3 regions of the Rossellomorea oryzaecorticis genome follow, and region 1 is predicted to be linked to each of the others. Evidence: riboswitches for the same ligand, from Rfam matches in the RefSeq annotation. Region 1 holds a riboswitch; each other region holds the start of a gene.
What was found. Region 1 has a riboswitch for cobalamin ahead of ACKA06_RS17100 (ABC transporter substrate-binding protein). Riboswitches for the same ligand answer to the same signal wherever they lie in the genome.
Positions count from the first base shown of each region.

Region 2: linked by a shared signal. The riboswitch ahead of ACKA06_RS16575 (acyl-CoA thioesterase) and the one ahead of ACKA06_RS17100 (ABC transporter substrate-binding protein) in region 1 are both predicted to bind cobalamin.
Region 3: linked by a shared signal. The riboswitch ahead of ACKA06_RS21405 (ribonucleoside-diphosphate reductase subunit alpha) and the one ahead of ACKA06_RS17100 (ABC transporter substrate-binding protein) in region 1 are both predicted to bind cobalamin.

Region 1 covers NZ_JBJOSA010000018.1:26,731-37,696, forward strand. The annotation lists gene proC (pyrroline-5-carboxylate reductase) at 1-113, opposite strand, end outside; gene ACKA06_RS17085 (LCP family protein) at 760-1,710, opposite strand; gene ACKA06_RS17090 (heme ABC transporter ATP-binding protein) at 2,040-3,509, opposite strand; gene ACKA06_RS17095 (FecCD family ABC transporter permease) at 3,511-4,563, opposite strand; gene ACKA06_RS17100 (ABC transporter substrate-binding protein) at 4,526-5,464, opposite strand; cobalamin riboswitch at 5,620-5,814, opposite strand; gene msrA (peptide-methionine (S)-S-oxide reductase MsrA) at 5,985-6,515, shown strand; gene ACKA06_RS17110 (hypothetical protein) at 6,572-6,718, shown strand; gene ACKA06_RS17115 (GNAT family N-acetyltransferase) at 6,806-7,351, opposite strand; gene ACKA06_RS17120 (CvfB family protein) at 7,464-8,324, opposite strand; gene ACKA06_RS17125 (MFS transporter) at 8,475-9,686, opposite strand; gene ACKA06_RS17130 (YhcN/YlaJ family sporulation lipoprotein) at 9,824-10,363, opposite strand; gene ACKA06_RS17135 (ZIP family metal transporter) at 10,517-10,966, shown strand, end outside.
Region 2 covers NZ_JBJOSA010000017.1:4,093-15,058, reverse strand. The annotation lists gene ACKA06_RS16605 (bifunctional metallophosphatase/5'-nucleotidase) at 1-1,362, opposite strand, end outside; gene ACKA06_RS16600 (class F sortase) at 1,498-2,130, opposite strand; gene ACKA06_RS16595 (hypothetical protein) at 2,130-2,375, opposite strand; gene ACKA06_RS16590 (DUF4397 domain-containing protein) at 2,308-2,550, opposite strand; gene ACKA06_RS16585 (DUF4397 domain-containing protein) at 2,590-2,925, opposite strand; gene ACKA06_RS16580 (flotillin family protein) at 3,339-4,868, opposite strand; cobalamin riboswitch at 5,050-5,245, shown strand; gene ACKA06_RS16575 (acyl-CoA thioesterase) at 5,393-5,866, shown strand; gene ACKA06_RS16570 (SLC13 family permease) at 6,358-7,719, opposite strand; gene tcuA (FAD-dependent tricarballylate dehydrogenase TcuA) at 7,796-9,310, opposite strand; gene ACKA06_RS16560 (tripartite tricarboxylate transporter permease) at 9,329-10,843, opposite strand; gene ACKA06_RS16555 (tripartite tricarboxylate transporter TctB family protein) at 10,856-10,966, opposite strand, start outside.
Region 3 covers NZ_JBJOSA010000037.1:389-11,354, reverse strand. The annotation lists gene ACKA06_RS21420 (OsmC family protein) at 1-251, shown strand, start outside; gene ACKA06_RS21415 (DUF3243 domain-containing protein) at 345-671, opposite strand; gene ACKA06_RS21410 (ribonucleotide-diphosphate reductase subunit beta) at 774-1,811, opposite strand; gene ACKA06_RS21405 (ribonucleoside-diphosphate reductase subunit alpha) at 1,829-4,063, opposite strand; cobalamin riboswitch at 4,248-4,429, opposite strand; gene ACKA06_RS21400 (SurA N-terminal domain-containing protein) at 4,958-5,719, shown strand; gene ACKA06_RS21395 (hypothetical protein) at 6,106-6,282, shown strand; gene gndA (NADP-dependent phosphogluconate dehydrogenase) at 6,384-7,796, opposite strand; gene ACKA06_RS21385 (thiolase family protein) at 8,037-9,188, opposite strand; gene ACKA06_RS21380 (acyl-CoA dehydrogenase family protein) at 9,201-10,346, opposite strand; gene ACKA06_RS21375 (3-hydroxyacyl-CoA dehydrogenase) at 10,416-10,966, opposite strand, start outside.

The sequences.
Region 1 (10,966 bases):
TTGGAGACAATGATTTGATCCTTAGCAATCTTTCCACTCTGTACCGTTCCGGAAATCATTGCTTCAGCCATATTACCTGCACCAAGAAAAGCGATTGTTTTATTTTTCAACAAAAATATCCACTCCGTTTCTTTCATTTAATAAGGTTGTTTTTCAGTTATGTTTTTATTTTTAATGTTATTTTTTGTTTTCAATGTTTGTTTTGTCCTGTGCTTTGTTCACAACGTTTATAATCGTAACACGCTGGTAAATGATATCAAGGCGATATCCGGAAGTAGTAAGGAATACGCCGAAAAAGAAAGTGGAAGCGTTGTCATTCCCATTTATGTGGTTCAAATGCCTTCTGAGAGCTTCAAATCACTAATAATCCCGTATAATCAGAATTATTGGATTTACAATTGGGGATTAAGCGGGGTTTTGAGGGGGTGAGTTGAAGGACTATAGCCGTTTGGTTGGGGAATCTTTTAATTTTGACCTTTAATCTTCGAATTTTGACCGATAATCTTTTAATTACGGCTGATAATCTTTCGAAACCGGCCAATAATCTTTTAATTTCAGCGATAATTCCGTCACTTGGAAAAATAAGTTAAAAACGACCTCAATATACATTAAGGAAGCGGCACACCACAATCAGGCCCGCCAATCACGCCTCCACACTTCAATCAACGCCCAAGCACCCAATCATCACCCCACTCTCCTACAAAAAAATGCACATCAGACAAAAACGTCCGATGTGCATTCTTAACCATTTTTCAATTATTATTCCGTCACTTCATCGGAGCTCTTTCCATTCAGGAAATCCTTCAATGCCTGGATGTTTTGATCAAAGTCCAATTCGATGACTGATCCGACTCCCTCGTAGCTTCCGAAATCATAGGAGCCCTCGACCGGGATTGTCAGCTTGTCGATTTCATCCTTGTTACTTAACAAGACATCTTTGACCAGCGATATTTGATCGAGTTTGCTCATATTCGTCTGAATGTAAGGCTGGATGGAACCGGCAAGTTTCGGCAGCTTCGTGACACCGCCGACGCTGAGTACCTCTTCTTTAAGTGCGGTGATGACTTTTTGCTGTCTCTCAACCCGTCCAAAGTCACCTTCTGCATCATGACGGAATCTTGCGTATCCCAATAACTCTTTCCCGTGCAGCTTCTGCACCCCTGGCTGAAGCGAAACTCCGATGTTTTCAGACATCGCTTTCTCTACATCCATTTCAATCCCTTCAGGGGCAAGAATATCTACGGATTGTTCAAATCCTTTGAAATCGACCATCATATAATACTGGATGTCGATATCAAAGTTATGCTTTATCGTTTTGCGCAGCAATTCAGGGCCTCCGAGATAGAACGCTGTGTTCAACTTATAATTCTGGTATCCCGGGATCTCCACATAAATATCACGCATAAATGAAACCAGTTTCGTTTCATTGGTCTTAGGATCGACTTGAGCGAGCATCATGGTATCTGTACGGGATTTCTCCTCGCCCCTGCTGTCAACGCCCAACAGCAATACATTTATCTTTCCGTTTTCGTCTTTAACACCATTGAATTTATAGTCCTTCATATTTTGTTCACCATCGGCCATTTGATAGCCTCTATAAAATTGAAACGCAGAATAACCCACTAAACAAAAAATGATCAATAATAGCACTAATATTATTTTTCTGCCTCTTTTTTTCTTCGTTTTTTTACGGTCGAGTCTTGATTCCATTGTTCCACCTTCTTTGTTAAATGAAATGGCAGCAAGCTATTGAAAGATTTTACTCTACATTCCCCGGTAACTCAATACTCAGGTTATGGAGCAGCATGCATGAATTACCAAAGGGACAAGAATATATAGTTCATACTACCATAACTGGCAGGATATATCTCTAAAATTTCGTGCTTCCAGCCTAGGATAAAATGGTCCCCGCCTTTTAGAAAGTCCGTTTAATTGGTCCTAAAAGGTATTACCCTTACAAAAAAAGATTAAACCACTGGCCACTAAAAAAGCCGGGCCCCTATCCTTAAATAGAGATCCAGCCCACAATTCGCACATTTTCATGATTTGCGCGATCTTTTCCTGTACGATTCAATAGCTTTCTTCGTCGTTTCGAATACGCCTTTTCCAATCAGCCGTCCAAGCGGTGTCACGCTGCCGGCAAAGGGGTAGGATGTCCCCTGGTGGGTCGATGCGATCAGGATGCTGTCCGTCGGTGTTCCCGTGGCAAGGGTGCCTGTTCGGTGGTCAACGACATTCTGCTCCTGCATCGCTTTTACTTTCGCTTCGGTGGAAATGACCAGCGCCTCGATAAAGGCTTCATCCGAAAGCCTGCCGTTTACGAAAACCCATGTATTGATCGTACCCGGCCTCAGCTCTTGGGGATACTCATGTACTGCAGTCACATCCACTGCATTTCCGACGCCTGCTGTCACGACGACAAAGATCGAATGTCCTTCCATCAAATACGAGTCATATGCCACATCTTCGAGATTCACCGCCGTCATCATTCCCACTGTAAAAGATGGATCGAGATCGTTTCCCACTAGAAAATTCATCATATCTTCTCTGTAATCGGTGCAATCATAATGTGGTGACACGTATCTGTTCACCACATTTTTATACCATCCAAATCCGGATCCGGTCACGCCTGAAGACATACACTTCATATGGACTGGCGACCGATAGGTGATCATTTCAGGTGTAACATGCAAGAAAGCCTCCCCCGGCTGAGCTGCTTCCGCTGCCGGATTGTCTTCGGGAAGGATGACAATCTGCGGTTTGGCCACCTGTGGATGGGCTTGCTTATGTACTTCTGTAGCGTATACTTCCCTTATATGTTCTTCCTTTAATACTTCTTCCGGATGATCGACTATTTTCGTTTCACCCTTATTCAGCATGATGAGGCGGTCGCAATAAAGGCTTGCCAGGTTCAAATCATGGAAAATCGAGATTACGGTCAATCCCTGGTCTTTTGTTTGTTTTTTCAATAATTCCAGCAAATTCTTTTGATAGGAAAGATCCAAATGATTGGTCGGTTCATCGAGCAGGATGACTTTTGGTTCCTGTGCAAGCGCCTGTGCGAGATACACCCTTTGCTTCTCCCCTCCGGAAAGCTCGTCCAGCCTCCGGTCCTGAAGGGCTTCGACCCCGGTTTGCCTCAATGCCTGCTGAACGATTTCTTCATCTTGGGGGGAAACCGACTTAAATAACCCATTTTGATGAGGATAACGACCCAGCATGACCGTCTCCTTCACCCTGTAGGAAAAGGAGTGCGAGGTAATCTGGGGAAGCACGGCTACAAGTTTCGCCAGCTCCTTGGATGAATAATGATTCAACGGTTTCCCGTTCAATCGAATGGTCCCTGCAGTATGAGGAAGGATGCCCGACAAAGCCTTCAAAAGAGTCGTTTTCCCGCTGCCATTCGGCCCAAGGATACCGAAAAACTCACCTGTGCCTACATGAAAATCAATGTTTTCCACAACGGATGCATCCTCATACCCAACGGAAATCTGATGGACTTCAAGCATGTTATCCCCCCTTCTTCTTGATCAGAATATAAGCAAAAATCGGTGCCCCGATCAAAGCAGTGATCACTCCGATCGGCAATTCGGATGGACTGATAATCATTCGGGACACGAGATCGGCCACCACGAGGAATGCCCCGCCAATAATGATGGAGAGCGGCAGCACATGCGAATGATCGTATCCAATGATCCTCCTGATAAAGTGAGGGATCACCAGTCCGACAAATCCGATCGTCCCTGAAACGGCAACGGCCGCACCTGTCAATGTGCTTCCCGCAATCAGAATCAAGTATTTTCTCTTCTGAACGGAAATCCCTATATGACGGGCCTGTTCTTCACCGAAGCTCATCCCGTTCAATTCTTTTGCATTGAACATCAAAATCAACGTTCCCAGAATAAAAAATGGCAGGACAATAAAAATATAATCCCAGCCTCTCATTGATACACTGCCGAGCAGCCAACCGATGATCTGCCTCAGCTCTTCCCCTGATAAAGCGATCATGAGGGAAATGACAGAGCCGAGAAATGAGCTGAAGATGATTCCTGTCAGTATGATCGTTTCCACCTTCATCGTTCGGTCGACCTTCCTTGCGAACCCCAATACGAGGAATACAGTGAACAATGATCCTATGATACTGAGTACAGGCAGCGTGAATAAACCGAGAAACGGTAGGCTTATATTAAAAAAGAGGGTGACGACCGCTCCCACCGATGCACCTGAGGACATTCCAAGGGTATACGGATCAGCGAGTGGATTCCGCAGCAGCCCTTGAAAGGAGGCCCCGGCAATAGCCAGCGAGCCTCCCACAAGTAAAGCTAGCAGTACACGCGGTAAACGAATGGAAAATACAATATTTGAATGCATGGGATCGACACCCCCAAGAGGGACACCCGGCAGCCATTCGGCACTGATGATCTTGATGATATCTATGATCGGAACCTTTAAAGTCCCGATTGATATCCCCGCTAAAAGCGCCAGGATGAGGATGGCCAGCGCAATCAGATAAACAACCCATATATTATTCTTTGAAAATCTCCGGATAAACAGACTTGGCAATTTCCTCTACTCCTTCAACCAATCTCGGGCCGGTACGCGTAACGAGGTCCGTGTTGACATCATAAACCTGTTCGTTTTTCACTGCATTTACATCCTGCCAACCGTCACGGCTCACTACTTGTTCATGATCACCGTACGTCGTGATGATGACATCAGGATTTGCGGAAATGACTTCTTCCTGGTTCACTGCTATCCAGCCTTCCTGATCTTTCATGGCATTTTCCGCATTGATTAGTTCAAGCATTTCATTGATGAATGTATTATTCCCGGTAGAATAAATATCCGGTGCCGGCGCCACCTCTACATATACCTTCTTCTTCTCTTTGATTTCCCCGGCCTTTGATTTTAATTCATCAAGGTCTTTCTTCATGGAAGCAACCAGCTTATCTGCATCGCCTTTCGTTCTTGTCAATTTCCCGATGTTCTCAATGATGGTATATACTTCGTTGATTTTCTGTGTATCACGTACCACATAGACAGTGATCCCGGCGTCACGCAGTTGATCCAGTCCTTCTTTTGCGCTTACCGCCGTGGATTCATGCGCAAGCACCAGATCGGGATCCAGGCTGATGATTTTCTCCACATTGAATTCAATTCCGCCGATCTTCTCCTTCTCGGCCGCTTCCTCAGGGTAGTTATCAAAATCGGTCACCCCGACCACTTCTTCACCCAGTCCGAGTTCGAATAGTATTTCCGTATTACTCGGGATTAACGTAACAATTTTCTCCGGTCTTGATTCAAGCGTAATTTCAGCCCCTAAGGCGTCTTTTACCGAAACCGATTCTTCGGCAGCTTTCTCTTCGGTACCCTGTCCGCTGTTTTGATTACCAGGCTCGCTCCCGCAGGCAGCCGTAAATAACACAGACAGCATTAACATTAATAATAGACTGATTCTTTTCATTGTTCTCTCCTACTTTCTGTCATAATAAAAACCGCTTTCACTCTTTCCAAATAAAAAAACATCCCCGGCCGGTATGGGGATGCTGTGTAAAATGCATATAAAAAACAGGTTGAATCCAAGTATGCACGTTACACCTTCCTATCCGCGTAGTACCAGTGTCATTAAGATGTCAGGCAGGTCTCCTGGCTCATGGTCATTGCTTGCTGCACCTTCCCGTATTTTCATACAGTGGTTCCTGCAGTTTGCTCCCATTCACAGTGGCGGGACCGCGTTGGAATTGCACCAACTTCCCTTTTAAGAAGCAATGGAATATGATTCTATTCCGCTTCACCCAAACATTCAACTATGTAATTTTCCGTTCAAATGAATTATACAGGAGCATCCCCGTCCGGTAAATATCTTTTTGCTTCACAGATGCATCTTTTTGATTGTCAAACCCTCATGCGAAGTGATAAAATTTGTTCAATCTTAACTTTCTTTACCACATTACAGCAGCAAAAAGCTGCGGGAGGTTCTTGGAATGACGAAAGAAATTCAACATGCCACGTTTGCCGGAGGATGTTTCTGGTGCATGGTTAAACCATTTGATGAATTACCCGGCATTATAGAAGTCGAATCTGGTTATTCAGGCGGCCATGTCGATAACCCTTCTTATGAAGACGTAAAAAAAGGGGATTCTGGACATTATGAAGTAGTCCAGATCACATTTGACCCTTCCTTATTTTCTTATCAGGAATTATTGGACCTTTATTGGCCGCAGATCGATCCGACAGACGATGGAGGACAGTTCCATGATCGCGGGAATCAGTATCGCACGGCTGTCTTTTATCACAATGATAAACAAAAAGAAGAAGCCCAGGCTTCCAAACAGAAAATGGCCGAAAGCGGAAAATACCAAAAGCCAATCGTCACAAAGATTCTTCCGGCCGCACCTTTTTATCGTGCCGAAGAATATCATCAAAAATTTTACAAGAAAAATCCTGATGAATATAAAAAGGACCGTGAAGTATCAGGCAGGGATGAATTCATCGACCGCCACTGGCAGCAATAATCCCGGATGACAAAATCCCCTTTCTCAAATACTAAGAAGGAAAGGGGTTTTGCATGATGAAAAAAAATCAATCGGACAAGGAACAGGTAGTAGGTTTTGAAGGTCCCGGCAAAGCTGTCAATTACTTCGATCCTTACCCGGATGAAGACAAAGTGAATGACAAAAATGCTGAACATGGCGAGGAAAGAAAACAAAATGAATGATGATGTTTAGCCCGCGATGAATAGAATGATACCTTTTGTATAACTTAAGAATAAGGAACCGGGGAAATCCTCCACCAAGAAAAGCCATCAATCGCCAGATTTTCTCGGTTCTGCAACTATCTTTTCGTACTTGTTGTGCACCCCGTGGATATGGACGGTCTCCTTCAATGAAAATCTTCTCTGATAATATTGATTCAGTCCTTTATTGCTGTGCAGACAATCAAACCTTATCTTTTCATATCCATTTTCCTGACAGTAAGATTCAGCCCAATCTAAACAGATGTCACCCAATCCTTTCCCTCTCCACTCACGATCCACCACTAAGCGATGTAAATACATACACACGTCTTCATCTGCATCAGATCCCCACAACTCACAATCCCATTCATTCGGCGAATTTTCCAACGTCAAAGTTCCCACTGCCCTATTTTCTATAAGTAGTAAATAAGTTGAGCCCTTCTTAATCGAATCAGAGATTTCTTTAAGATTCCCTTCCATATCCGTCAAATAATAATCCCACTGCTGAAGACCTTGGGTTTTCAGCCATTTTGAGGCATCTTTAAGTAAGTATAAAACAGTATCAAGATCATCAAGTCCAGCCTTTTCTAATGTATAATCAAATGCATTTTCCATTAAATCCCTCCTCCACTCCATTCTAACATATAGATACTGGAGGAACGCATGCGTTAATTGCATATAAAAAAAGAAGGGCGGAACCAATCTCCGCTCTTCTTCAGTCTTTATTTTATTTTTTCAAGTACGTCCAGCCTTCTTCTTGATAAACCTTGTTTTCCTTCATCAGCTTTCCAATCGCCCGTTTAAAGGAAGCTTTGCTCATATTGAAGCGTTCCTTGATTTCATCCGGCTGGCTTTTGTCCCAGAACGGAATGGCGCCATTGCGCTGCTCAAGGTAAGAGAGGATCACTTCGGCATCATCTTGCATCTTTTCCTGTTTTAATGGAAGGAAAGAGGCATTCAGGTTTCCGTCATCCTTCACGTCGATGACTCTTCCCTCAACAAGCTCCCCGAGTCTCGGCTCTTGCTTCCGTTCATTTTCATGGACAAAACAGCGATATCCCTGCTCGGACAAAAAGAATGTACCCACTTTCAACAGTCGGTATACCCTCCCCTGTACTTTTGCATTCAGCATTTCCCTTGAAGCTCTTCTCGATACTTGTTCAATAATATTCTCTGTGGCAAGCTTCCCGTACAGACGGTCCTGCTTGTCGCGGTTCAATGACAAGAAAAGTTGATCGCCGGGTTCAGGCCACAGGGAAAGAAACTTTGGAAGGTCGTCTGCGGATACCAGAATATCCTTAGGCAGTCCGATATTAACGAACACTCCCAAGTCTTCCCGTTTATCCACTACTTCCGCCCATCCGTATGCTCCCACCTGTACTTTCGGGATGCGCATGGTCGACGTCAGTCTGACATCCTTGTCGTGATAAAGGAATACTTTGACAGTATCCCCTTCTTGAATTTCATCTGTGATTTCTGAATGATGGAGCAGCACGCGGTCCTCCTCATCATTGGTTAAAAAGAAGCCGTATGGGACTTCCTGGTCGACATATAGTTCTTCAACCGTTCCGGGTTTCAGCGAAGACATTATTCAGATTCCTCCCATTCATTTTGTAATAGCAACAATCCGCTCATTACACGTGTATTGAATTAATATATCTTTTTTTCTTCTATGTGTATAGTGTCTATTCTTCGCAAAAAGTAAAAAGTATATTTCGAAAATACCAACATTTACAGATCAATGATTCAACTTCCGGACCATCTCATCCGTCGGCAGCAGGAATGTCAGCATTCCGAGGAGCGGCAGGAAACTGCACAAAATCATAACGAACCTTATCGAATAAAGATCCGCTAATCCCCCGAAGAGAACAGCCCCTACTGCACCCATCCCGAATGCAAAGCCGACCGTGAGCCCTGAAACCATTCCGATCTTTTTAGGCAGCAGCTCCTGAGCATACACCACGATGACGCTGAAGCTTGAGGAAATAATGAATCCTATGCAGAAAATAACGGGAAAAACGACCTCAAGCGGCAGATACGGAAGCGCCAGTGTCAACGGTGCTGCGCCAAGCATCGAAAAGAAAATGATATTCCGTTTGCCGAATCTGTCAGCTAACGGGCCTCCAAGGAACGTACCGAGTACACCGGCAAACATGAAAGCGAAAATATAGGCCTGCGCCTTCTTGATGGATAACCCGTAATCTTCTATTAAATAAAATTGATAATAATTGGACAGACCTGCACCATACCAGGAACGGGCAAACACAAGGAATACGACCAGCACCATCGCCCATTTGATCTTGTTGTGAAGTGGCGACGGCTTGGAAGGAGTAACTTTCTTCGAGCGAATTTGAATGGATTCAGTCTCCTTTACCCGTTCAGAATACCATTTAGATACCCTTAATAAAACGAGAATCCCGAAAATCGCTGCAATCGAGAACCACAGTGCCCCTTTTTGTCCGAAAGGAACGAAGATAAAGGCTGTAATGATGGGTGCGAGTGACTGTCCCGTATTCCCGCCGACCTGATAAATCGATTGAGCAAGCCCTCTCCTCTGGCCGGCAGCCATATAGGCCACCCTCGAACCTTCAGGATGAAAGATCGCGGAACCAAAGCCGATGAACAACACAGAAAGGATGATCCACAAGAAATGCCCGGATAAAGCAAAGCCGACAAGCCCAATCAAACTGGAAAACATGCCTAATGGCAGTAAATAGGGTCTTGATTTCTTATCAGCATAATAACCAAATACAGGCTGCAGCAGTGAGGACGTCATATTCAAAGAGAACGCAATCCATCCGATTTGCGTATAGCTTAACTGAAGGGACTTCTCTATGATCGGGAACATGGCCGGTACGACCGACTGCAAGGTATCATTGATAAAATGCCCCGAACTGATGGCAAATAAAATTCCGTATATCGTAGCATTTTGTTTATGTACTGATTTCAAGGCTGCCTGAGCCAAAGAATCTCCCCCTTTAATTATTTCGGTATGCTAAATAGTATACCGAATCGTTCAGACACTGACCACCTGAAAAATGACTAAAAAAGCCGCCGAGTCTCGACTCGACGGCTTTTTAGTCATTTTTACTGGCGGTCAGGGAATACTCTGCGGAATGTAGTGCTTAATTCTTCCCCAAGCCCTTTAATCGGTTTTCCATTTTGAAACTTATCGCCATATCCCTTCATTCGATCAACAAAATCAGGATTGGCTGATACGTAGACATTATCCAGTCCGGCATCTGCCTTTCTTACTTTTCCGGCAATCTTGTCTTCGAGGTCCTTACTGATGTTTCCTTTGTCACCATTCGTCAACGTGACTGCAACATACGCGTTGCGTGCCGTTGTGATGACATATGCTCTGTCCACATCTTTCAAGTCCGCTACATTGTTTGCAGCTTCTTTTGAAAGTGAGTAATCTTCATTTACTGTATTACCCATATTATTATCATTCACGTTCATGTAATCCCTTGGTCTGTTCTGGTCATATCCGACTCTTTCAAGAGCTCCATTGTCATAATTAGTGTTCATGCCCTGCTCGTTCATATTATCATTGTTGGTCCCGCAGCCTGCTGCCGCACCTGCGAACATGACACCCATTAACGTTAAGACGATGTATTTCTTCATGATGTTTCCTCCTTGAATTTCACTTTGAATCATCCCTCTTACTATTTCCCCAATCTCATTTCTTATACATTTTTCTCCCTTGTTTAAAGGGAAGTGATAATAGGGAATGATACAAGTAATCAATTTGGAGCAGAAAAAACTCAGCAAGGGGGAATGGATGTGGCGCAGGCGGCACTTTGGGGAGGAGTGGCAAGTTTATCGTTATTTCTGGGAGCCCTATTGGGGATCCATTTTAAAATTCCCAAGAAAATCACAGCCTTTATCATGGCTTTCGGAACTGGACTAATCATTGGATCAGCTACCTTCGATTTGCTTAGTGAAGCTGGTGGGAATGCCAATATCCTGCATATTACGATCATGTTCCTGGCAGGTGCGGCTGTTTTTACATTATTCGAATTATGGATCAATAAAAAAGGCGGCAGCCAGCGGAAACGTTCACAGAAGAATCCGCACGGTCACTCAGGACTGGCCATTTACATAGGGACACTGATGGATGCCATCCCGGAATCGATTATTATCGGGATCAGCTTCCTTGGCGGCCAGTCGGTTCAATGGGTGTTCATCATCGCCATTTTTATCAGCAATTTCCCCGAAGCATTGTCC
Region 2 (10,966 bases), on a different contig from region 1:
CCAGCGACTGATACGGGACTTCGTGAGGAATTCATTTTTTTCGGCATAAATCCGGATGACATCCTTGATTTCTTCTGCTAAGTATTTTTCGCCGCGATTGTTTGCAAGTGCCGGGTAACCGGACCCCCGCTGGAGATAATCAGAAGAAGCAACACTGTACCACTTTTCATCATTCAGAGATTCGCCTCCGATGAAGATTTCCTGGATCCTTTTCCCATCATGTATAACCTCCGCCCCCGACACATGCAGCCTGCCGACAAATCTGCCTCTGAATCCTGGTCCTTTGCCGTCATGCAGGCATATACCGGCATCAAGTGATTGTCCTATAGCCTCCTTCAAGTCTTTTCCCTGGACCTCGAAAGAAGTCGGATTCAAAGGAGAAGGGCAGACCTCAATCAATTTCTTATTCGATACATAACCGAAGAGCCCCGCATTCACAATCCCGCTGTTCATCAGGCCGATATCGCAATCAAGCATATCCCTGACCCCGTCTGCAATTAAATTAGTAAGTGGGTTTTCTTCCAGAACATCATGCCAAAGAGGGGTTTCAATCGTGTACAGCGGCTCGCTCAATACCTCTATCGCTTTTTCTTTATTTCTCTTTAGAATAGAAAGCACCCCTTCATCCCTGTGTGCATCTTTCGTCGCTAAATTTTGCGAATGCAAGAGGTCCACACCGCAATCGCTGACTTCAATTTCGATGACTCCGATATACTCCCCATAGCAGCCCGCACTATTCATGATTGTTCCGTTCACCACTTTTGCCTGAGGATAAAGTTTATGATCGTGGGCGGATAATATGATGTCTACACCCTCCAATTCCGTCACAAGCTCATCATCCGCAAACGTCCCCAGGTGATTGAGGAGTATGCACAGGTCATAGTTCCCCGCATGCTTCGCCACTTCAGCTTTAATCGCATTATTATAGTCGGTCATATGTACACCCAATCCATCACTGAACACGTCCATGTCAGGTGATGATCCTGTGATGAGGATGCGTAAACCTTTCTTCTCGAGAAGGGTGCTGGATACTACGCCATCGATCTTTGTCCGGCAGCTTTTCAAGAGATTATTACTGATGAAAGGTACCGGGCTGTTCGACGCCATATGTTCAAGTGTGTCGATTCCGTTGAACATCTCATTATTCCCGATTGTCAACGCATCATAACCGGTATAATCCAGGAGCTCAAGTGCAGCCATCCCCATTGTCCCCTGCAGTTCGATGCTTTTAAAATCTGCGAAGTCCCCTCCATCGAGGATCAATGTATTGTCGTCCTTGAACTGCTTGATCAGTGATACAGCCTTAGAGAAAGCTTCAAAATGACTGTGCAGATCATTTGTATGAATGATTTTCAGTTTCATAATTACCTCCGTCTACATCTTTTTTCCAGAAAACTCCCTACTCTAATAGTAATTGAAATAACGAAGGTGTAAAGGATTATTTTGGAAAAAACACAGAAAGAGCTCCCTCCCAAGCGGACCTTGGAACAAAGCTCTTTATGATTCATTCTGCTGTTCGGCGAGTTCTGTGTAGACGACAAGTCTTTCAACATAATTGTGGATATCCCGGTCAAAATAACCGGTGCATGTAATAAGATTGAGCATCCGTTTATCGCTTGGCCCGAAGATTTTCCTGAGCGGCGCGTCATCTTTTTGATAGGCGATTTTGTCTTTTACCACAAATGTGAGATGCTTTCCATCTTCATCATAAAGATGGATTTCATCGCCTTTTTCCAATTCCTTCAATTTGAAGAAGACAGCCGGTGCTTTTTCATTATCCACGTGACCGGCCAACACGGCGTTCCCTGCTTCGCCGGGCTGTACACCCGGTTCAAACCACGCCACATCTTTCCCGTTTTCAGGCAGTTCCATATTCCCATTTTCATCGAGACCGAAATCTTTCACCGGTGCTTCGAGGTCAATGGCAGGGATGGAAAGTGAGGATGGTGTAATGCCTGATTGCTCATGGGCGGGGGCAATCGTCCCTTTATTGCCGGCCGCAATTACGGCCTGCTGGACTGGTTGTTCGGCATATACTTCTGTTTCTTTAGTTCCTTTTGACAGTTGAGGCTCTTCGGCAGAACAAGCTGCCAGAAGAGCCGTCAAAAGGATGAATAATAGAGGTTTCATTATTTTACAAGTTTCCTGCGTACAGCGAATACCAGCGCAGCTCCGCCCAATACTGCAGAGGCAAGGACGATCGGAAGCGCAGTAGAAGAAGATTCTTCAGCAGCTCCTCCCATTCCTGTTTCAGGCATGCTTCCAGGCATCAGGGTGTAGTCTTTCAGTACAAGGACTTCCAAAGAATCAGCTGTATTGATGGCAAATAAGCTGTATACCGTATTTTTTTTCCAGCATGGTTCCAGAAAGATCAAGTACCTGTTCTCCCTCAGGTGTTCTGATTTCAAGGTCATACGTACCTGGATCAAGTTCCTTGTAATCTGTAATGGCTTTGAACTCAGCCCCGCTGAATAATGCGTCTCCGACGATCGGTCCCACATCAACTGCAGGTGCATCAGGTGAAAGGTGGCCGACACGAACTTTCGTCATTCCTTCTGTGACTTCCATTGAGTCCTGCGCAACAACGAGTTACAGGTTATCCACTGTGTTGGCAGCAGCAACTGTGTAAGCCATCCCTTCTTCAACAGTAAGGGACTGGGAAATGACTGGATCTTCGCTGCCCATTGTTCCGGCCGCATAGATCTCTACCTTATGTTCCCCTGCAGGCAGGTTCATGTATTCTGTCGCAGCTTTGAACTCGGCTCCTTCAACGACTGCTTTACCGTCCACATAAACATCTACAGCAGGTGCATCTGGTGAAGCATGGATGATGCGCACCATCGCATCATTCCCGGCAGCAAACGCGCCTCCAGTAAATGTCAGCATGAGAATGGCAGTCACAAAAATCGAGAAAATTTTCTTCATTCATTTCACTCCTTCTGTTTTGTTCAAGCTTTGTATTAAACTTGTAAATATAATGTAGATGACAATCCCTTTATTTATTCAAGGTTATACTTCTATAAACAGATAAAACTAATAACCTACCATACAAAGTCGAAAAAAATCAGTATAGGTTCTTTTACCGCTATTGATTTCCGTGCAAGACTACGCTTTCCGCGGGTAGCCCGTGAGCCTCCCTCGGCAAGCCTGCGGGGTCTCACATAAGCTACTCTTCCCGCAGGAGTCTTCGTCTTGCACTCCAATCAACCGCTAGAAAGGGCTAACCTCTAAATACAACTTTGAACAAATTAAAAACCCGAACTAATTTGCGTCATCTTGTGCAAATTAGTTCGGGTTTTACTTAGACTAAAACACTTTTGTCCCAGCCTCCCATTTTCTTACTTCACTTCCTGTGATTCTTTTTCCTGATTTTGCACTTCTTCCCTGTCTTCTTCATCCGTGTTCTGTGCTGCCGCACTTTCTTTTTCCCCTGTTTGGGAAATGACGGGTTGGTATGGTTTTTCAGGTTTTCTGTCCGCATACGAACGGAGTAATTGACCCACATCGATCCCGGTCATTTCTTTCAAAGGTTCTTGCATATCGAGCATCGTTTTCGTGATGCTCCTGCCGAATGACGGGACACCCTGCCCGTTTCCGGAATCAATGATTTTAACAGAATCGATGTTGTTCAACGGCTGTGCAATCTTCTCTGCAAAGACTGGCAGCATTTCGATCAGTTTTTCCGTTATGATGACGTCACCGTGTTTTTCCATTGCTTCAGCAAGCAGTTTACGTGATTCTGCTTCTGCTTTACCGCGCTGTCTGATGACATCTGCTTCGGCAGATCCTTCTTCACGGCGGATCTTCGCTTTCGCTTCCCCGTCGATTTCCGCTTTGCGGGCTTCAGCTTCCGCTTTACGGGTCGTTTCATAATATTCGGCGTCCGCTTTAGTCTGGCGGACTTTAGATTCTTCCGCTTCAAGTTTGACCGCTCGCTCGCGCTCAAGGAACTGAAGCGTCAATTCTTCTTCTTTTACCTCTTTGGAAAGCTTTGCTTTTTCCAGCTCATAGGATTGTTCTGATTTCGCGCGGGCACGTTCTGTTTCTTCTTTGAATGCCGCATCCTTGATGTCTTTTTCCTTCTTGGATTCAGCAATGGAGATTTGTCGCTTATACTCTTCTTCCTTCGCTTCCTGATCCGTCTGGGCACGGTGAATACGTGTTTCTCGCTCAGTATTGGCCTCGGCAATCTCAGCCTGCTTGCGGACCTCCGCAATACGAGGGCGTCCCAGGTTCTTCAAGTATCCATTTTCTTCATCAGCATCACGGATATCCGTCAAACCGAGGGAAGTAATTTTGAAGCCCATAAGATCCAGCTGTTTCTGCGCGATCTCCGAGACGTCGGCGTTAAACTTCTCCCGGTTGCTGTTGATATCCTCAACGGTCATTTTTGATAAAATGGCACGAAGATTACTTCCTAATACCTCAATGATTTCATCTTCGATCTCTTTTTGATTTTTGCCAAGGAACTGCTCCGCATAGTTGGCAATCCCGTTCAACGTATCTGCCACTTTGACCATCGCGACCGCATCCGCCACGATCGGCACCCCGCCGTTCGTGTACACACGCGGAGTCGACAATTTCAATTGGAAAGATGTCAGATTGACAGGCGTACTTGTCTGGAACCGTCTCAGACGATATCCTCCACCCCTGATGATCTTCATAGAACGCCCTTCCTGATCGGTGAAAATATTTGTTTCTTTTTCAGGATCCCCGAGTTTCGGTCCTGTGATGATCAATGCCTGGTTTGACTTGGCCGTGCGGTAGCGGAATCGCATCCAGAAATAATACCCGATCCCCACAATGGCCGCTACGATCAATACCGGAATAAGGAACATCATAATACCAATGACAGTCAATGAACCCATTCTTACCTACCCCCTGTTTATTTTTCTGCGGAAGATACCGCGTTTTAATAGGTTATATGACTATCTACGGGGCAGCTGCCCTGAAGGTTTCATAAAAATGGGAATTTATTAAATTCCTTCAATTTATCGACAGAATCAGAGATTCCGGTATGTCGAATATGATAGAATAATAGCGTTCACAATTTCATTATTGCCCGTTGGTGAAGGGGATGAGAGTCCATTCTCTTCTTAAAAGGGAAGCTGGTGGAAATCCAGCGCGGTCCCGCCACTGTAAAGCTGAGATTTTTTATATAGGCCCACTGTTTCTTTTCGAAGCGGGAAGGGATAAGAAATCGGCGAAGCTGAGCCAGGAGACCTGCCAATCGGGAAGAACACATAGTTCCTACGGGAGATAGGAGGGTGTTGCGCCAGATGGAACGACATACAAGATCTCATTGGATCATGATCGTCCGATTGGAATAGCTGCATCTTCTTATAATGGGAGATGCATTTTTTAATTCAAAACGGACAGGGAGTTGAAAATGATGGAACAAGCTTATCCAGTTGATCATTCACGTACGATCCAGACAAAATTGGTATTGCCGCCTGATACGAACCATATGCAGACCATCTTCGGCGGAAAGGTATTGGCATTTATCGATGAAATCGCTGCGCTGTCAGCCATGAAGCATTCGAGCTCGGCCGTGGTCACGGCTTCGATCGATTCGGTCGATTTCCTGTCATCCGCAACTGTCGGGGACGCACTCAGCCTCGAGGCGATTGTGACTTCCACCGGAAGGACTTCGATGGAGGTATATGTAAAAGTCTTCTCTGCGAATCTATTGACCGGTATCAAAACCTTGACGACAGAGTCATTCCTCACCATGGTCGCGGTGGATGAAGACGGGAATCCGAAGCCGGTGCCGAAAGTGATCCCGGAAACGGAAGAGGAAATAAGATTGTTCACCACCGCTGTTCTGAGAAAGGAACATCGGAAGAATCGGGCGTTGATTAAATAAGTAAGAGGGCTGGGGTAATTAAAACAAAATAAAATATCCATTTAGGGTTATTAGGAGTTTGTTTTCCGCAGGTTAGCCGTGAGCCGCATTTGGTTAACCTGCGGTATCTTTTTAGGTGGTGATGATGAACATGGACAGATATTTTAGAATGATTCTTATTAGCTCATAAAATGTGAAAATGGATCATATATTTCTGAAATGGATCATATTTCCGGAAAACGGATCATATATTTTCAGAATGGATCATAAATCCTGAAAACGGATTATAAACACCCCACACCGTATCACTTCACCAACTCAATCAATAGATAACTCTCCCCTATCCATCCTTTACAGCCCTCTTTTCACATTTCCACACAGAAATCCCCTTTAGTTTCATCAAAATATTAAAAAACCGTACATGAATTCAAAATAAAAACACTTCTAATGATCGTTCTGATTTTCATTAGACCAGGCATTCCCTCCCCCTCCCTTGCAAAAAAGAAATTCTCTTACCAGTAAAAGAACACCGAGCAGATAATGACGGCTATCCAGGCGGCGGATGACCAAAATCCTGCCCGCATTAAATCCTTGTCAGTAAAATAACCGTAAGAGTAGCTGATCAGATGGACCGGGGACTGGGTGACAAGAAAGAAGCCCGGGACGCATGCCAGAAACACGGGCATGGCAATTTGCATGGGTGATAAATCCGGGATTGTATGTCCAATCGTAATGCTGAGGGGGAGCATGATGGTCAAAAACCCCAGGATATTGACAAAGACGATACGAATGATACTGGTGCATAAAATGAGAAAGAGAATGATCACCCAGGATTGGCGGCCTGTCAGCAGTGAGTCCAAACCTTCTGCCATCCATTCAATCGTGCCTGTATGGATCAGCATCCCGGATACCATTAAAGTAGAGGCGAAAAAGAGCATCAGATCCCAATCAATCGATTTCCTTGCTTCTTCCCATTTCCATACTCCTGCAAAAGGGATCAAGGTTATACATGCGCCCAGCAGGCCGATCTGAGGAATGGAATAACCATGCAGAGGCTGTGCAATCCACAGGATCAAGGTTCCACCGATTATACACATGATCTTTTTTTCGTTGATGCTCACGGGCCCAAGCTCACTGATTCTTTCTTCGATCAATGCTAATAACAGCTTTCGGTCAATCTTCTCAGGTGGAAAAATTAGTAAGAATATCCCCCACAGTATCACGATAAAAAGCAGCACCGGTATTCCAAAAGTCAGGAACCATTTTATATAATTCAAATCGCTCGAAACATCGCTCAGGATCCCGAAAGCGTAGATTGTGGAACTTGCCCCTGTCGCAACAAATGCCCCTGAAATGGCAGCTAGATACGCTACCCCGATAAACAGTGACTTGCCCAGATAATGGACATCCCCTAATTTGCGCAGACTTTTCAGCAGGCTGTCCAGTACAGATGATAACAGGCTGCCTTTCCCTACATTCGACGGTATCAGTACAGACAGGACGATCATGAGCAAAAACGAGATGAAGATCAATGCTTTGCCCGATCCTCCCGACATCTTTAACATAAAGAGCGATACCCTGCTTGCCAGACCCGTTTTGATGAATGCAGCTGAGATAATGAATGTGGAAAACAAGAGCCAAACGATACCCGAGCTGAAATAACTCAAAGTCTGTTCATAACTGAAAAAATGAAACGAAATCAGCAGTATGAGCAGCAGCGAGCTGAACGCAAGCGGAAAGACTTTGCCGATCCAGAGGATTTGAATGATGATGAGTGCAGCGATAGCCTTCCATGTTTCATCCCAATCAAAAAAAGGGAGAAAAAATAAAATATATAATAGGAAAGTGATAACCAGTAACAGTTGTTTTTTCATGACGATTACTCCCATCTTTCATTCAAAGGAAAAAGCCACCGGCAATGGGGTGACTTTTTCCTTTTATCAATCGGTATCAGTGAATGATCGTAGAATCCCGCTTATTACCGAGGGCATACCGGGCAGCCGAAGAGCCGGCTGCTTTTCCATAAACTGCCCCAGACATCAACCCGGATCCCCCAGGGTAATTGTGATAAAAAATCCCGCCGACCATTTCTCCTGCAGCGAACAGGCCGGATAATGGTTCATCATCCGTCTTTAACACTTCTCCTGATGGATTGACACGCAGCCCGCCGAAAGAAAATGTAATCCCGCACGTAACCGGGAAAGCATAGAATGGACCCTTCTCGACCTTCAACGCCCAGTTCGTCTTATCAGGAGTAAGCCCCGTTGTTTTTTTGCCGTCTTTCTCCGTAGGATTGTATTCCCCGTCTTGAACGGCTCCATTATACTCCTCAATCGTCTTCAGGAATTGCTCCTTATCGACGGAAAGCTGATTAACAAGCTCCTCCAGGGTTTCACCCTTATAACAAGTCGCTTCCTCAAGATCATATTCCTTCCTCAGCAGCGGCCGGACTTGGGAGTCGTAAATCTGATAGGCGACGTGATCCGGTTGTTTCAGGATTTCCCTTCCGTATTTGGCGTACGTATAATTCCGGAAGTCCGCCCCTTCATCTACAAATCGTTTTCCATCTTTATTCAACATGATGCTGAGAGGATAGGAATGTTTCTTGAAGATGTCACCTGGCTTGTTGAAATCACCGACTTTCGGTGCTTGATAATCCGTTCCGATTGAATGGCATCCGGAATATTCCCCGAATGTCTCTGCCCCGGCAGCAACCGCCATTGTTATTCCGTCGCCGGTGTTATATTCGGTTCCACGGACGATTGCCGCTTCCCATTCTTCTCCGATATGTTCACTCCGCATTTTTTTATTCGCTTCAAAACTCCCGCATGCAAGAATGACCCCGGAGGAATCTACTCTAAGTCGTTCATCGTCTTTCTGTACTACCACACCGCTTATCTTTCCGCCTTCTTTTACAAGTTCCACTGCAGCAGCCTCATACCAAATATCGATCCCCAGTTCACCTGCACGTGAAAAAAGCTGCTTCATCAAACCGATTCCTTTGTTTTCCGTCTTGACAGGAAGACCGCCCCAGAAATGACGCTTGCCATCCTTTTCATATGATTGATTATCATAATTGAGTTCAAATTTCACTCCATGCCCCTTCATCCAAACGAGCGTTTCAAACGATCGGTCCACCAGTTGTCTGGCAAGCTCCGGCTGGCTCTTTCCCTCTGTTACGCGCATGATATCATCATAATAATCTTCCTCATTGTAATCGGGCATGACGATCGAATCTGCCTCTTCATCAGAGAGATCCGTTACAACCTTTCGGATATCGGCGAAATCATGATAGGCCACTCTGATCGCCCCATCGGTGAAAAATGAATTTCCGCCTCTCTTATGTTCAGGACCTTTTTCGAGGACCAGTACCTCCGCCCCTTCTTCGCGGGCTGAAATGGCCGCACACAAGGCCGCGTTCCCCGCTCCGACAACAACTACATCATACGATTTAACCTTAGGCATCAATTTTCCTCCTCTTCATTACATGTCTTTTGAGATAGGGTCGATAGGATTCTTCCCTTTCTTTTTGAGCGCTTTGATCAGCAATGGATAAAACAGTGATAACAGCGTCAGTACAGCTAATCCGATGGCAATCGGCGTTTCAAAGAAGATACCGAGGCTTCCATTTGACGAAAGCACGGCCATCCTGAAATTCTGTTCCATATCCGCCCCGACAATCAATGCCAGTACAAGCGGTGCAATCGGAAAATCCATGACCTTCAGGAATAAACCGAATACTCCGAAAACTAACAGCAGGAAGAAATCCACTGCACTGTAACTGAGCGTGTAGGTTCCGATAAAAGCAAGGATCACAATGACCGGATACAACACTTTTGCAGGTGTATCCAAAATCTTCACTAACAGCCCGACAAGTAAAATATTAATAATCACAAGTGCTATATTCCCGATGAACATACTATTGATCAGTGTCCAAACCGTATTGGGATCATTTTCAAACAAAAGAGGTCCCGGCTTCATACCCAGCATGACAAGTGCTCCGAGCATGACAGCGGTGGTGCCCGAGCCCGGTATCCCCATCGTCAATAACGGGATCATCGCACCGACAGAAGCCGCATTATTGGCAGATTCAGGAGCTGCAAGCCCTTCTACTGCACCTTTCCCGAATTCTTCAGGTTTTTTGGAGATTTGCTTCTCTGTCGAGTAACTGATCATCGATGCGATCGATCCCCCGGCTCCCGGAAGGACACCGATTACAAATCCAAGCGGACCGCTTCTGAGAATCGGCCACAGTGAACGTTTCCACTGCTTTTTCGTAAACCAGATCTTCCCGACTTTCTTTTTCTCTCTTTTCTCCTGATCGATCGTCAAATAATTGTAAAGGACTTCCCCTACTGCATATACGCCGATGATCACGATTAGAAAATCGATCCCTTCACTTAAATGTGAACTCCCGAAAGTGAAGCGATAGACTCCGCTTTGCGTATCAATGCCCACCGTACTTAGCATCAGCCCAAGAAACATGGCAATGAACCCCTTCACCATTTTTCCTACTGACAGGGCAACAATCGCCGAAAGAGTCAGCAGCATTAATAAAAAGTATTCAGCCGGGCCGAATTTCAATGCAAAGCTTGCAAGCGGCTCGGCAAGGAAGATAAACCCGATGACGGCCATCATTCCCCCGATGAAAGAGGCGACTGCCGATATGGCCATGGCCTGTCCTGCCTGACCCTTCTGAGCCATTGGATAACCGTCGAAAGTTGCGGCAATCGCAGAACCGTCACCCGGCGTATTTAATAGAATCGAACTCCTTGATCCCCCGTACATCGCCCCGTAATAGATGGCAGCCATCAGGATGATTGCACTGACGGGCTCCATGCCAAATGTAATCGGGATCAATACGGCTACGGCTGTTGCCGGTCCCAGGCCGGGGAGCATCCCGACGATCGTTCCCAGGAATCCTCCGATGACAACCCACATAATATTTATTGGTTCCAACGCAGTTGTTAACCCCTGCATAAAATTGCTAAAATCCATCTAGTGCACCTCCTATGGAAGACTGACTCCTAATAAAATGCTGAATGCATACCATGATAGAAAAGAAAAGCTGACAGCCACTATCACATTAACAACATATTTTTTACCGTTGACCGTAAATAA
Region 3 (10,966 bases), on a different contig from region 1:
AAAGAAGCAGGATACCGAAAGCCTCTTTAACGATGGAATCTGAAGGAATCGTGAAGGTTGAAAAAGGTGTCATCACCTATAAGAAAATCATTCATCGCCCGATACTTGTCCTATCCAAAGGGTGTACGGAAAAAGAACTGGCTGCCGCAACAAAATTAGCGGTTAAAGCAGAGCAGTCTTGTATGATTTCACGGGCTGTCAAAGGGAATGTAGCCATTGAACTCGATGAAACGGTCATGATTCAGGATTGAATTCATTCTGGAAGCATCCTGCCCGAGTTCTCGAGGACATTATATTTCACCCATAAATCAAGGCGCTTCAACTGAGAAGCGCCTTTTTTATGTTTAAGATTCGGAATGTACAAGTTTCACAAGCATATGGGAAAGCATATGCTGCTCGTCTTCATTGCCTGCTTTCCACAATTCATAGAGAAGCTTTTCTTCCCTGTTTTTAGGTTCTTCATGAGCAGCAAGATAATCCCCGACTTTCTGGGCAGCTTTCGCCTGCTGTTCCTCATTCATCCCCAGCTTGTCCGCAAGTGACACTTTACTGCCTAAGTATTCTTTGAAGTGGTCAAAGTTTGATAGAATATCCTCTTTTTTATCTTCTGACATACGTGACAATGTGTTGTCTACTTTGTTTTCCATTTTGTCTGTAGATTGATTTGCCATTTGTTAAATCTCTCCTCTCTTTACTGTAGTTTCTATATTCCCGTTAAAGAGATGCTTAAACTTAATAGAGAGAGCTGAATGGAAAAAGTTTACTAACGTGCTTTACAAGTCATCAAATCCATTCACATCGGTGGTTTTTGTATACTGCCTGGATTTCTGCTCAAAGAAATCCGTTTTACCGAGGTCCACTTCCTGGTATGCTATGATCCACTTTAATGGATTCGTCTGATATCCTTCAAAAGGGGGTTCAAATCCGAGCTGCTTCGCCCTCTTGTTGGCCATGAATTTTATATAGCTCTCAAGTTCGGTCATCAGCAGCCCGTCAATTTCATCCCCGATGATTTCCCGGGCCCATTCGATTTCCAAATTCGCAGCTTTCAAGAATGTCTTCCGGCCAAATTCCATCAATTCACCCGTTTGATAAGATGGATATTCCACCAGTATTTCTTTGAAGATCTTTTCGAACAAGCCGACATGAAGCTGTTCATCACGATTGATATAATTGATCATCGTACTCGTGGCAACCATTTTTTGATTTCTGGCAAGGTTATAAAAGAACGCAAACCCGCTGTAAAAAAACAACCCTTCCAAGATGACATCATAAATGATCGATTTTAACAGATTCTCAATAGTTGGTGCTTTAGCAAAATCCTTATATCCATTCACAACGAACGCGTTCCTCTCCTTTAGGACTGGCTCCGTTTTCCAGTAATTGAATACTTCGTCCTGTTTCTGCTTTGGCACTATACTCGAGAGCACATAACTGTATGAATGATTATGAATGACTTCCTGCTGTGCAAGGATGATCATCAGCGCATTCAAACTGGAATCCGTCAAGAAGTCGGCTACTTTTCCGGCATAGTCAGTCTGCACACTATCAAGGAGCGCCAATAAACCGATGACTTTAAGAAAAGTATCCTGTTCTTTCAGTGAGAGTGTTTCGAATTGATTGATATCCTTGCTCATATTAATTTCAAAGGGAGTCCAGAAGTTCCCCAGCATTCTTTTATATTTTGGATATGCCCATGAAAATCGCACATCATCCCAGTTTAAGACATTTGAGCTCCGCCCATTAATGATGGAGGTAGATTTATTTGGCGACTCCGAATCAAGCAGTTCTCTTTTTTTCAGTATGGTCATTTTCAAATCCTCCTTTTTTAACTGTGGCAGCTTTCACATTCTTCAAGAACAGAGCCTGATGTGGATCTTACATAATAAGTAGTCTTCAATCCCGATTTCCAGGCATCAAGATGAAGGAGCAAAAGGTCTTTCGCTTTGATGTCGTTTCTTACATAGAGATTGAATGAGATACTCTGGTCGATATGCCTCTGTCTTTTGCTGTTTTGTTTTATACTCCAATGCTGATCAATATAATAAGCCGTTTTGTAATACCATTTCGTTTCGGCTGAAAGGTCCGGTGCTGTCACCGGGATTTTATAATCCTTTTTCTCTTCAGAATAGAGCTGTCTGAATAAAGGATCTATACTCGCGGTGGATCCGGCGATCAGTGAAGTGGACGAGTTAGGCGCCACTGCCATAAGGTACCCGTTGCGCACTCCGGTTGCAGCTGCTTTCTTCCTTAATGAGTCCCAATGAGTATCACAATAGCCCCTTTTATCAAAATAAAGGCCATTCTCCCACTCTGAACCCGGGAAGTAAGGATATGCGCCTTTTTCCTTGGCAAGGTCGATGCTTGCCTCAATCGTGTGATAAGCAATCTCTTCATAGAGGGAATCACAGTAAGACGCTGCTTCATCGCTTTCCCAGCGAATTCCCTTTATGGCTAATAAATGATGCCAGCCAAACGTCCCAAGGCCTATCCCTCTGTAACGCTTGTTAGTCAACTGTGCTTGCAGCACCGGGATTTCATTAAGGTCGATGACATTATCAAGGAGCCTTACGGCTGTCTTGATGGTTCTTGCCAGCACATTGTCCCTGACAACTTTAGCCAGTGAAAGGGATGCAAGATTACATACAACATAATCACCGGGATGTTTATATGTAATGATCCTTCCGTCTTCTACCCTTTCTTCCTCTATATAAGAAGGGCTCATATTCTGGGTGATCTCGGTACAGAGATTGCTGCAGTATATCATCCCTTTATGGTTATTGGCATTCTGGCGGTTAACGGAATCACGGTAGAACATGAAAGGTGTGCCTGTTTCCAGCTGGGAAATCATGATCCGCTTAAAAATGTCAATTGCAGGAACTGTTCTTTTAGACAGTCCCGAATGCTCCACACATTCCATGTACTTCTCCCTGAAAGACCCTTCCCCTTTTCTTTCATCATAGTAGTCTTCCAGACTGAACCCCATGACACTCCTTACCTCATGGGGGTCGAAGAGATGCCATTCGTCACGGTTTTCCACAGCTTCCATAAATAGATCCGGCAGGCAGACGCCGGTAAACAAATCATGTGTACGCTGCCGCTCATCTCCATTGTTCAACCGAACGTCGAGGAAAGAATGAATGTCCTTGTGCCACACATCGAGATAGACGGCAATCGCTCCCTGGCGCTGACCGAGCTGATCGACTGAAACGGCAGTATTGTTAAGCTGCTTCATCCAGGGAATGACTCCCGAGCTCACACCTTTAAATCCTTTGATATCACTGCCCCTGCTGCGGACTTTCCCTAAGTAGATGCCAAGACCCCCTCCATTTTTACTGAGAGTCGACACATCCGTGTTACTGTCAAAGATACTTCTCAAATCATCCTCCACCGTATCAATGAAACAGCTGGAAAGCTGACCGTAACTTTTACCCGCATTTGCCAAAGTAGGTGTGGCGACGGTCATATACAGATTGGAAAGTGCCCAATACGCCTCTTTTATCAGTGAAAACCGCTTTCCTTTAGCCTCATCCATCAAAAGGGTCATGGCAATAATCATAAATCTCTCTTGGGGAAGTTCGTAAACCCTTCCGTCATGAGATTTCGTCAAGTAACGCTCTGCAAGGGTAACAATGCCGATATAGGTAAACAGCTTGTCTTTCGAGGGATCCAATAATGACTCCAGCTGCTTGATCTCATCCCGGCTGTACGCCTCCAGCAGGCGGGGGTCGTATAGTTTTTGATCGATAAGCTCTTGAATCAAGTCAAAAAACGAACGATAAGGTTTTGCGGGATCCAGCCCTCTTGACCGGCTGCTGGCAAGATAGAGTTTTTCTAAATAAAGATAAGCAGCCGCATACGTCCAGTCCGGTGCTTCATCAGATATCCTTTCAACAGCCGACAAGATTGATTGATGATAGAGTTGATCATCCGAGAGTCCCATTTTCACCTGGAGAAGTCCATTTATTTTCTCGTGAAAATCTGTCAAATCCAGCTGCGGGAACTCTTCTTGCAGCTTGCGGCAGAGTTTCTCGGCTGTTGTTGTTTTTGCTGTTTGGATCATAGTCATGTTAATCTTTCCTCCCGTATCTGATTAATCCATCCGTACAATACGCCTTCGTAAGAGAAAATAAAAAGGCCCGTCCTCTATTGGACGGGCCCTGAATATAGCGATGATATGAAATAACAGACATATGTATAAACTCTATTATTCTATCCTCGCATATCCTCCCAATTCCCGAAGAAGATCGTACGTGATAAATACGGCAGGTCTCCTGACTCGTGCTTCATCCTACTATAAGGCCTTCCCATCTTATATAGATAGTGGACATTCCTTAGTTCGTCATCACTTACAGTTGCGGGGACAGTTCTGGATTTACACCAGATTCCCTATTAAGTCTTCATAGACACCGTATTTACAGATTTCATTGAATTAATCAATATATAGTTATTTTAATTAATCAAAACACAAAGTATTGTGTTCTTAATCATCATAATTTAATTGAATAGATTTTTCAAGAAGGAATCGGAACTCTTTTTCAATTTAGATGAGGTATAAATCAAATATGCTTATAATTATCTTTTTCTTTAAAAATGCACGAACACCCCAGAATTGAGAGCTAATATGTATGGTAAAGCCAGATTACATCAGTATTTGTCGTTTGAGCAACTTGCTTATAAATCCTATAATCCTATTAGAAGGTTGTTTGACAGTATTCTTTGGTCCCCAATATTTGACGGGCTGCTTACACGGGATCTCCCATCGTAAGCAGCCTCTTTTTTTCATGACCGGCTGAATAAAGCTTTAAGCGCCAGTTAAAACTAACAAAATCTTGTATTTCATGGTTGTTACAAAGTGATTAAATCAGACAAAAAGGTTTATTTTTACTAAGTAATCATATAAAATGCGCATTAAGTGATTTTTTTAAATCCCCTCTTTTGAAAGGAGAAAAATAATATGAAGAAGTTAATGAGTGCTTTATTGATAACAATTATGGCGATTGCTTTGGCTGCCTGTGGGAATGGAGATAAAGCGAAGCAGTCTGAGGATAAACCAAAAACCGAAGAAAAAAGCAAGGATCAACAAGAGCAAGCCAAACAAATGGAAGAAATGCAAAAGAAAATGGATAAACAAAAAGTGGACAAAGACAAGGTCGTTGCCGTCGTGAATGACGAGGAACTCAAGGGTGAGGATTACAATAACATTCTTACTTCCTCTCAAATGCAATTACAGCAAATGGGACAAGACCCAACCACTAAAGAAGCTTCCAAACAAATCAAGAAACAAACAATCGACAGTCTTGTAGGTCAAACCCTTCTCATGCAGCAAGCTGACAAGAAAGGGTACAAAGCAAGTGAAGAAGAAATAGACAAACAGCTTGATCAGGTTAAAAAGCAGTACAAGGACGAAAAAGAATTTGAAAAGGCAATGAAAGAAGCTGGCTTCTCAATGAAAGAATTAAGAACCCAGGTTGCTGAAAACATCAAATACACCAACTACGTGGAAAAAGAAATAAAAGTCGATGAAGTGACTGAAGATGAAATGAAGAAATTCTATGATCAGTTCGCTAGCCAGCAAGGCAAAGATCAAAAAGCACCAAAATTTGAGGAAGTCAAGCCGCAAATCAAACAGCAGCTCGAACAGCAAAAGAAACAGGAAAAACTCGTTCAACACGTAGAAGACCTGAAGAAAAACGCCAAAGTTGACGTTAAAATATAATATCCTATCAGAACAAACCCAAAAGCGGGTTTGTTCTTTTTTATTTATCACGTTTTTTCTTCATTCAGTTGGGTAAAGTTTATCATACCATTATACGACACCGTTCAAGCTTATTATTAAAGTATTTCCAGCTGTTGATTGGAGTGCAAGACGAAGAATCCTATCCGAAAAGCGGAAGGGCTTTGAATAGAGGTTTGTGGCATAAGGCGAATCGGCCTGGAAGGCGTTCTTTGCCTTCTTGGCCGGTTTGACTTATGACAAGTGCCTCTAAGCCCTGCAGCTAGACAGTTACCCCAATTGTCAAGGGATGCTCACCGGCCGCCCGCGGAAAGCGAAGTCTTGCACGGAAATCAACAGCGGATTTAAAAAACAAAGGAGATGAAACCATGAACAAGAGATCAAATGATCATCCCGAACAAGTGAACAAAGACGAAGAAGGCATTCTCGACCAGCATGAAAGTGAACAAAATGTAGACCCGATCCCGCTTGAAGACTTAAAGAAAGAACAGCGGGAAGAAAAAAAGAAACACCATACAAAAGATGATTCTTCAAGCGAAGAGTAAACGGACGGAAATATCCATTTTACAATTTCAGGGATTTTTCTATAAACATAAAGAAGCCGCGGTACAACCATGATTGTACCGCGGCTTTTATGGTCATGGGACTATTTTTTTAACCAATCCGTATGGAATGTGCCTTCCTTATCAACCCTCTGATAGGTATGAGCCCCGAAGTAATCTCGCTGAGCCTGCAGCAGATTAGCTGGAAGCGATTCCGCACGATAGCTGTCAAAATAAGCAATCGCACTGGCGAGTCCCGGGACGGGAATCCCCAATTTAATGGCAGTTGCTGCTACTTCACGCGCATCTTCCTGGTAATTTTCCACAATCTCCTTGAAATAAGGATCCAGCAGCAGGTTTGTTAATTCGGGCTCACGGTCATAAGCCTTCTTTATTTCCTGCAGGAAACCTGCACGGATGATACATCCCCCTCTGAAGATCATGGCAATCTCCCCCGGCTTAAGGTTCCAATTATACTCCTTGGATGCTGACTGTAATTGTGCAAAGCCTTGGGCATACGAACAAATCTTACTTAGGTAAAGGGCTTTTCGGATTTTCTCGATGAATTCTTCCTTGTTACCGTTGAATTTGCTGTTTTCCGGCCCTTTAAGTATCTTGCTTGCCTTCACCCGTTCTTCTTTCATGGCTGAAATAAAGCGGGCGAATACGGATTCCGTAATGATTGAAAGAGGCACGCCAAGGTCCAGTGCAGAAATACTGGTCCATTTACCTGTTCCCTTTTGGCCAGCGGTGTCAAGGATGACCTCAACCAGCGGTTTACCCGTTTCTTCATCGATTTTGGTGAAGATATCAGCCGTTATCTCAATCAAGTAGCTGTCCAGTTCTCCTTCATTCCACTCTTTAAAGATCTCATGCAGTTCTTGTGCATCCAGGCCAAGAACATTTTTCATTAAGTAATACGCTTCACAAATAAGCTGCATATCGCTGTATTCTATGCCGTTATGAACCATTTTTACATAATGTCCGGATCCATCCGGCCCGATATATGTACTGCAGGCTTCACCATTTAACTTTGCTGAAATGGCGGTAAGGAAAGGTTCAAAGAGGTCATATGCCTCTTTCTGTCCGCTTGGCATAATAGCAGGGCCGTAAAGCGCTCCTTCCTCTCCGCCTGAAACTCCCGCTCCGATGAAATTGATCCCTTTTTCATCAAGGGCTTTATTGCGGCGGATCGTATCTTCAAAGTACGTATTCCCGCCATCCATCAGAATATCTCCTTTATCCAGATGGGGCAGCAGGGAATCGATTGCTTTATCCGTTATCTCACCTGCCGGAACCATCATTACGATCTTTCTCGGCTTTTCCAGGGACTCTGTAAAAGCTTCTACACTGCTTGTACCTGTCAATTGTTTATCGCTATGTTCTTCGAGGATTTCATTTACTTTTTCCTCGGTAACATCATAAATGGCGACTGAGTATCCTCTGCTTTCAAAATTCAGAGCAAGGCTTTTCCCCATAACTCCGACACCAACAACACCAATTTGTTGTTTAGCCATATTATCCTTCCTTTCCTTGCTAAAAAAACTTTTTTCACCGTAACTATTATAATACGAAATAAATTTTCATGCTAAAATTTCATAAAAAAACTTTTCATTACGTTGATTTTTTTATTCATAGTCTCATTCTTTCCATGTGTATAATTTCCCATTCAGAGAAGAATGGACCGTTCAGCTAAATAAAAAAGCGAACCTCAATTCGGTCCACTTTTCTTAAAATTGGGATTTTATACTTATCTATTAGTCAAGTCGTTCAATAATCGTGGCATTGGCCATTCCATGCCCTTCGCACATTGTCTGCAGGCCGAAGCGCCCACCTGTCCTTTCGAGCTCATGCATCAGCGTAATCATGATGCGTGCACCACTTGCACCAAGTGGATGACCCAGGGCGATCGCACCGCCATTCGGGTTCAGCTTCGATGGGTCGGCGTTCAACTCTTTCAACCATGCAAGGGCAACAGGTGCGAATGCTTCATTCACTTCAAATACATCAATATCGCTTAACGTTAATCCTGATTTATCCAAAGCTTTCTTAGTAGCCGGTATGGGGCCGGTCAACATTAAAGTGGGATCAGAACCCGTAACGACACGGGTGTGGACTTTGAATCTGGCTTTCACGCCAAGTTCATCTGCTTTTTCTTTACTCATAAGCAGGAGTGCTGCCGCTCCGTCGCTTATTTGGCTCGAGTTGCCAGCATGGATGATCCCGTCTTCCTTGAAGGCGGGCTTCAATGTTGAAAGGATATCAATTGTAGTCTCCTGCCTCGGCCCTTCATCTTTATGGAAAAAGAACGTATCTCCTTTCTCGGATTGCACCTCAATCGGCATGATTTCATCTTTAAAACGATTTTCACTTTGGGCGTTAATTGCTTTTTGATGACTTTCGTATGCAAACCGGTCGAGTTCTTTTCGACTGAACGCGTATTTTTCTGCTATTCGTTCTGCAGATAGTCCCTGGTGAATGATTTCATGCTGTTGTTTTAATTTTTCACTGAAACCCGCTTTTCCATAGTTGGATGCGATGGGCACTTTCGACATATTTTCCACACCGCCTGCAATGACGATATCCATATCCCCGGAGAGGATAGCTTGTGCAGCAAAATGTACAGATTGCTGTCCTGACCCGCATTGACGGTCGATGGTTGTGCCGGGCACCTCGATAGGAAACCCGGCTATCAAGGCTGCAACTCTTGCAATGTCACCAGCCTGCTCTCCTGATTGGGTGACACAACCGAGAATGACATCATCCACATATTTAGGATCAATGCCGGATTTTTTCATTAACCCTTTAAGGATTTCACCTGCCAGATCATCCGGTCTCATGTTCTTTAATGCACCGTTTCTCCTTCCGACAGCCGACCTGATTCCCTCAACAATAACTGCTTCCCTCATAAACATCCTCCTTTAAAGGCCTAAATTCTTCGCAATGATCACCTTCATAATTTCATTTGTTCCTGCATAAATACTGGCAACCGGAACATCCCTGTATCTTCTTGCAATTTCATACTCTTCCATATATCCATATCCACCGTGGAGCTGCATGCATTCTGCTGCAATCCTTCTGGACATTTCAGTAAGTTTCAATTTTGCCATGGAAACTTTAGCGTTCACGTCAATCCCTCTCATATGTTCTGCAATCAGCCCGTCCAGAAAAGCTCTTCCCATCTCGATATCGGCAGCCATATCCGCCATTTTGAATTGGATATGCTGAAATTGACTGATTGAATTGCCAAATGCCTGCCGGCTTTTTATATAATCCAAGGTAAGGGCAAACATATGCTCAGACGAAACTTGGGCAGCAATAGCTACCACAAGTCGTTCCTGCTGCAGCTTCTTCATAAGATAGTGGAACCCTTTCCCCTCTTCACCGATAAGATTTTGTTTTGGCACTATGCAGTCTTCAAAAATAAGTTCAGCAGTATCCTGACAGTGAAGTCCGACTTTCTCAAGCTTCCGCCCCCTGGAAAAACCCTCTGCATCCCTTTCCACAGCCAGGAGACTGATTCCTTTATGAGGGGGGACAGCTCCGGTATCCGTTTTACATGCAATGATAACAAGGTCGGATTGGATACCGTTTGTAATAAAAGTTTTTTGACCGTTTACAATGTAATGATCACCTGTCAGCCGGGCTGTCGTTTTGATCCCCGCCAAATCGGAGCCCGCACCAGGTTCAGTCATCGCGATTGCCGTTATCATATCACCACTTGTACAAGAGGGAAGCCATCGTTTCTTTTGTGCTGCAGTACCATATTCACTGATATAGGGGACGACAATATCATTGTGCAGTCCTATCCCGATCAAACCGGAGCCAACCCGCTCCAATTCTTCATTGATGATGACAGAGAAGCCCCAATCCACACCGCTACCGCCGTATTCTTCATCCACATCCGGACATAGAAACCCCTGGTCCCCCATCTGCTTCCAAAAAGACCTCGGGACCAGCCTGTCCTCCTCCCACTGTTGGTAATGAGGATAAGCTTCTTTCTGCAAGAATTTACGAAGAGATGATCTGAATATCTCATGGTCTTCTGTCATATATGGGTGATTCATGTTTTCCTCCCCCTTCAATCGCATATGTAAACTGAATGACTTTCCATTCAGTACCTGCTGATAAAATGGTTATTTGGGTTGCATGCGAATGGCTCCATCCAATCTGATCGTCTCCCCATTAAGCATCGGATTCTCCACGATCGCTTCCACAAGCTGTGCGTATTCTGAAGGGTTTCCGAGCCTTTTGGGAAAAGGGACTGATTCACCCAATGTGTTTCGTGCCTCTTCAGGCAAGGAGTCGAACATAGGGGTATGGAAGAGGCCCGGAGCAATCGTCATCACCCTGATCCCATCCCTTGCAAGCTCTCTTGCAATGGGAAGCGTCATCCCTGCTACACCGGCCTTTGATGCACTGTAAGCCGCCTGGCCGATTTGTCCATCAAAAGCTGCAACAGAAGCAGTATTTATTATGACTCCCTTTTCACCCAGCTCATTTTCTTCATTCTCCTGCATCCTTTGAGCCGCCAGACGCAAGACATTGAATGTGCCGATTAAATTGATCTCAATCACTTTAGAAAACTGTGCAAGCGAATGGACGCCCTTTCTCCCGGCCACCTTTGAAGGCGGGGCGATCCCCGCACAGTTTACAACCATATTGATGCTTTGGTAAGTATCGACTG